DNA from 2 places in the Rhizobium sp. NPDC092011 genome. Region 1 is predicted to be linked to the other one. Evidence: predicted binding sites of a transcription regulator. Region 1 holds the regulator's gene; the other holds the start of a gene.
The links. Region 1 encodes LexA, which represses DNA repair genes until DNA is damaged. Its sites were predicted from a motif close to TGTTCNNNNTGTGTTCNG; they were not measured.
Positions count from the first base shown of each region.

Region 2: the regulator LexA is predicted to act here: its motif matches at 1,224-1,241, upstream of dinB (DNA polymerase IV).

Region 1 covers NZ_JBIVSO010000002.1:1,238,336-1,241,434, forward strand. Annotated here, with positions in the region: gene ACIQJ2_RS14390 (VOC family protein) at 1-722, opposite strand, end outside; gene lexA (transcriptional repressor LexA) at 1,142-1,864, shown strand; gene ACIQJ2_RS14400 (ComEC/Rec2 family competence protein) at 1,845-3,099, opposite strand, start outside.
Region 2 covers NZ_JBIVSO010000001.1:1,209,744-1,212,842, reverse strand. Annotated here, with positions in the region: gene ACIQJ2_RS05580 (GntR family transcriptional regulator) at 1-626, shown strand, start outside; gene ACIQJ2_RS05575 (hypothetical protein) at 639-947, opposite strand; gene dinB (DNA polymerase IV) at 1,295-2,392, shown strand; gene pdhA (pyruvate dehydrogenase (acetyl-transferring) E1 component subunit alpha) at 2,593-3,099, opposite strand, start outside.

The DNA of each region.
Region 1 (3,099 bases):
TCATGGTCACTCACGCGCAAATCGTAAAACGCCTCGATGCCTTCCGGCGTTAAAAGCTCCAGATCGGCATTGGCGGCCTTAATCGTCAGGCCGAAGGAATGCTCCGATATTCTGGGCCTGTCGAGAACATCCTCGAAAAAGCTCCGGAATGCAGCCGGTCTGTTCGTCGACATGGCCACCCGCGCAATGCCGGTGACGCCGTTTTCATGGCGTTCGAGCATGGTGCGGTCGGCCGCTAACGGATTGATGCGCTGACAGCAGAACGCCAGAAAATCCGGCGCACGCAAATCTGCAGCAAAAGCGAGGCGAAAACCGGCCGTCGTTTCCGTTCCATCCGGCATCTTCATGGGTCGCGAAAAATCAAGCATCGGCCCCGCCGAGATTGTGGCACCCCGCAGCCGCTCATCATCAGCAACCGCGTCATCCGTGCCGAAGACCACTGCCGAAAAACCATCGTCCCCGACGCGAAACCGATAGGCCTGATCGCGTGCGACAAAGACGTTGCCGTCAGCGATGCTCGCTTCGCATTGCTCCTGCGAGGCCACGCCCAGAGGCTCCAGGTAGGTCTTGTCGGAGAAGAAGACGCAGGCATTCTCGGTGCCGAAAGGATGGCGTGCATCTGGAGCAACCGTGAAGCCGAGTTTGCCGAGGCGTTCGCGCGCCAGAGCAATGTTGACGGTCGGCAGAACGAGATGATCCAGCGGATGCGGCGACGAAGTCATGGCTTCTCCTATTTCCGAACGGAGCAGATTTGCGCCCATCCATCGGCTATTTCAAGACGGCAACGAAAGGCTCGCCAAAAGCGCAGCACACTCGGACAGCGATCTCGTAAACGTGACTGCTGATTCTCCTCCGTAGCCGGCTCACCCTGTCCGATATCGCCCCTACGGGAACCGCGCACAGACAGCTTAGAAAGCCGCGGTTGAAAAGCAGATTCGTTCTATTCTTCCATATTTATCAATGAGCTCGATTGCGCACCGTCCCGCGGGTCTGCCGATGGATCCATTCGAGAATGATAATTCTTTAATTGATCGAGCGCGACTTTACCGAAATTTAAGTACTTGCGGAACACATATGGAACATATAGTGTCCGTTCTGGATTTGTTTCACGACTATTTCTTGATTCTGGGGTTCCAAAACGATGTTGACGCGCAAGCAGCAGGAACTGCTTCTCTTCATTCACGAACGCATGAAAGAGTCTGGCGTTCCGCCATCTTTCGACGAGATGAAGGATGCATTGGATCTGGCATCCAAATCCGGCATCCATCGTCTGATTACCGCGTTGGAAGAACGCGGTTTCATCCGCAGGTTGCCAAATAGAGCCAGAGCTCTCGAAGTCATCAAGCTGCCGGATGCCTATAATCCCAGCCTGCAGCAGCGCCGCGGCTTCTCGCCGAGCGTTATTGAAGGCAGCCTTGGTAAACCTCAGCCGGTCGCTCCGCCTCCGCCGCCGAAAGTGGCGAATGACGATCACAGCAGTTCGGTGTCTGTACCTGTAATGGGTCGTATCGCAGCTGGCGTGCCGATCTCGGCTATCCAGAACAACACCCACGATATTACCGTTCCCGCCGACATGCTTGGCGCAGGTGACCACTATGCCTTGGAAGTCCGAGGCGATTCGATGATCGATGCCGGAATATTCGATGGCGACACCGTCATCATCCGCAATTCGACAACCGCCAACCCGGGCGACATCGTGGTTGCTCTCGTCGACGACGAAGAGGCAACTTTGAAGCGCTTCCGCCGGAAGGGTGCCTCCATTGCCCTTGAGGCGGCTAACCCGGCCTATGAGACGCGCATCTTCGGCCCGGATCGCGTCAAGGTACAGGGCAAGCTCGTCGGGCTTATTCGCCGCTATCACTAACCGGTGACTTCGGCTCGATTGGCGCACCGAATGTACCTGTGCGCCAATCATAGGTTCGATGCCGCGTCCAGGGGCGCTGTGGATTTTCGAACGCAGTAGACACGATCGGCTTATCGCCACTCAGATCCATCTCCACCGATCCGGTTCGCCGCAGTGTGGCGCCGGTATAGAGCAAAGCACCCGAACGACACCGGTCGAGACGCAGGCGTATAGGCGTCACGACGATATTCGCCGTGTCGCAGGCCGGCGGCAAATAGGCAGCGTTTTCGATGGTCACCAATATGGTGCCATTCTCAAGCATCGCCACGCACCACGCACCTTTCTGGCACGCGAAACTTCCCTGCATCGTCCGATCGAGAGCCTCCTCCATTGCATTGCGAACCGCTTTCTGTTCGTCGGCATTCAGCCGGCGGCGGCGTTCCTTCTTGGTGACCTGAGGAAGCCGGCTATCGGCCGGAAGAACGGTCGGTGGCTGGTGGTCGGCCGCAACCATCGCTTTCTGCCATTGCTCGAAAATGAAAGCCTGCGGCCTTTCCCGATTTGTTGCCAGTATGTCGTCCTGCCTTAGCGCGACCAAAACGCCATCCTCGGAGATCATCAAATCAGGCTTGGGTACGCCGGAACCAAGTGCTGCTACCCCGACCGTGAGGAGCAACAGCAGAAAGCCAAGATGGCGCAGCTTGGTTCGCAACACACTCATGGCCAGAAAGCCGGCGATGAAAGTCGGCATCAACCAAGCCGGTTGCCGCCCGAAGGTAATATCGCCACCCCAACCAGCGACCGTCTTCGCGACAAGAATGACGATCTCCAGTCCCTCTCCGGTGACTTTCCAGAGCGGCCCATCGAGGCCGAAAGGCATCAGCAGCATCGCGGCCATGCCAAACGGCATGACGATGAAAGAGACGATCGGCATCGCGGCAAGATTTGCGGCCAGCCCGTATGTCGCCAAACGGTGAAAATGCTCTATGGAAAAAATGGCGGTTGACGCACCACCGATGAAGGATGTCGACACTATGCCGCCGAAGAAGCGCGAAACGAACAGCACCGGGCTCAGCAATCTCGACCTTGAAATTATGTTTTCGCGATGCTGCCGCCGTTTCCAGAGCGTATAACCGGACACCAGCGCCAGTGTCGCGGCGTAGGACATCTGGAAACTTGGCCCGAGCACTTGCGACGGCGATAGAACAAGGATGACGATCGCCGAGAGTGCCACGTTTCGAAGGCTGATCGATGGC
Region 2 (3,099 bases), on a different contig from region 1:
CCGAAGCCCAGCTGACGCAGCGCTTCAACGTGTCCCGACCGGCCTTGCGCGAGGCGCTGAAACTGCTCGAGCAGGAAGGCGATATCTATGTAGAGCATGGGCGCGGCCGCTTCGTCTCCGCGATTTCAGCCGTACACGTCGATCGCCCGATCACCGTCTTCGAAAGCGTCACCGACATGACGCATGCCTATGGCTATACGACCGTAAACAAAGTGCTCTCGATTTCGGAAGAGGTGCCTGACGCGACCATTGCCAAGCATTTGCAGCTCGAAGACAAGGAAACCGTCATTCGGCTCGAGCGGCTACGCCTCGAGAATGACAATCCGATCATGTATTGCCTGGATTATGTCCCGCGCAGCATCGTCCCCACGCGGCTTTACGATGTTGACTGGAGCGGATCCCTGCTGTCGCTGCTTGAGCAGTACAGGCACCGCCCGCGGATGTCGTCCGCCTCCGTCAGCGCGGTCATGCTGCCCCAGAGCGTGGCCGAGCGCCACGATCTCAAAGACTTCGGACCCGCCCTTCTCATCACTGAAACCTGCTTCAACGATGCCGGCATCCCGGTCATTTATGCCATCGACTATCATCGCGGCAGTCACTTCACCTTCAGCTTGGTCCGCAAGTAGATTTGGGCTGATCTATCGATGGGGATCGAACCCCAGGACAAACTCGACAACCTTCGATGAGGACATTTCGCATGGCTTGAGGATCGGCGGCGCTGTTGCGAGCATGTAGAGATTGAAGCTCACTATGTTTGTTGCACCGAGTTCCTCGCCGTATAGCCAGATCCGTCTGCGATCAGCGGATCGGTTGACCGTCACGCCCCAAGCACGCCCCTCATACCGTCCTTCCACATAGCCATCAGGTAGCTTGCCTAGAGCCTTCTCGAATTCCGCAAGCGCACCGGGCAGTAGTTTCCCTGCAGCTTCCGTCACGAAGCCAGACATTCATCGCATATGCCGCAGCCATCGTCGTCCATCCTCGTCGGTGAGCGCATCTTTCGACAGCACAGGCACGCCTTGGCGTTCGGCCGGGTTTTGTCATCGCGCTCCGGCGGGAGGATTTCCATAAAAGGATCAGAAATTGGATCGGCTACGAAATTGCCCATATCGAGGCTCCATGTGGGGGACCAATAAGAGATAAGAAGCTTCGGACGCATCACAAGGCGGCACCTGTGACGATCAAGCCACGCCAGCGGTTTGATATCTCCCCACAGGATGGTATGTTCTTCATTTGTTTCGCCACTGGATCGAATGAGATTCGCCGAATTTGCAGCGTGAATACCGAGACCACCATGCACGATATGAGCTCAAGCCCTGTTCGAAAAATCATCCATGTCGATATGGATGCGTTTTATGCTTCGGTCGAGCAGCGGGACAATCCCGAGCTCCGCGGCAAGCCGCTTGCGGTCGGTGGGTCGGCAGCGCGCGGCGTGGTGGCGGCGGCAAGCTATGAAGCCCGCGCCTTCGGCGTCCACTCGGCCATGCCATCGGTCACCGCGAAACGGAAATGCCCGGACCTGATCTTCGTGCCTCCACGTTTTGAGGTCTACAGGGCTGTATCGCAGCAAATCCGCGAGATTTTTGCGGAATACACCCCGCTTATCGAGCCCCTTTCGCTCGATGAGGCCTATCTCGACGTCACCGAGAACCTAAAGGGCATGCAGATTGCCACCGAGATCGCGCTGGAAATCCGGAGGAAAATCAAACAGGTCACGGGGCTCAATGCGTCGGCAGGCATCTCATACAATAAATTCCTCGCAAAGATGGCGAGCGATCTCAACAAGCCGAACGGCCAGGCGGTGATAACGCCGAAAAACGGCCCGGCCTTCGTCGAAACGCTTCCCGTCAAGAAATTCCACGGTGTCGGGCCGGCAACCGCCGAGCGCATGCGCAAATACGGTATCGAGACGGGGTTCGATCTGAAGTCGAAATCCCTCGCCTTCCTGCAGGAACATTTCGGCAAGTCAGGCCCGTATTTCTATGGGATTGCCCGCGGCATCGACGAACGCCAGGTCAAAGCCAACCGCCTAAGAAAATCCATTGGCGCGGAAGATACCTTTGTCGAAGATATAAGCGATCTCGCACTGGCGACGGCAGAGCTGCAGCCGCTCGTGCAAAAGGTCTGGCGTTATTGCGAGACTGGCGGCATTAGCGGCAAGACGGTGACCGTGAAGATCAAATATTCGGACTTCACCCAAGCGACCCGTAGCCGGACAGGCTCTCTTCCCGTCGCTGGCGTGGACGAGGTTCTCGAGGCGGCATCCTCGCTTCTCGCAACCGTCTACCCATTCAAGCGACCCGTTCGTCTGCTCGGTGTCACGCTTTCCTCTTTGACCAACGAGGAGGTCGCTGACAATCAATTCCAGCCTCAGCTCGACCTCGGCGTCTGAGGGACGAGATCGCCCGCGGGCCTTGCATTCCCGGGATTTTGGAGCGAACCGCATGCGTCATTGCCAGCTCTTTCACGCCGCGAATACATGCATGAAAGAGCCTGCATTCTTGGAAAGCCAACCGGCTCGACGACCTGAAGGGCCCCGGGAGGACATTATCACCGGATACTCATCCAGTCCGGCTGGACGGCTGAGCATTCCTAGGCATAGACGTCGGTATAAAGCTCCGACGAAGCCGGCGCCGGATTGGCCTTGGCGAAATCGACCGCCTCCGCAACAATCTCCTTGATTTCCTGCTCGATGAGCTTGATGTCGCTCTCGGTGGCATGACCATCCTCGAGGATGCGATTGCGCGAGCGAGTGATCGGGTCGTTGTCGGTTTTGACCTTTTCCACTTCCTCGCGGGAACGGTACTTGGCCGGATCCGACATCGAATGCCCGCGATAGCGGTAGGTCAGCATTTCGAGAATGAACGGCCCCTTCCCCATGCGGGCATGTTCGACGGCCTTGGCACCTGCGGCGCGAACGGCGCGGACGTCCATCGCGTCGACCTGCTCGCCCGGCACGTTGAACGACAGACCGCGTTGAGAAAGATTGAGGTTGGCCGAAGCGCGCTCGATGCTCGTGCCCATGCCATAGTGATTGTTCTCGATGACATAGACGACCGGCAGGCTCCAGATCTTCGCCATATTGAAGCTCTCGTAGAC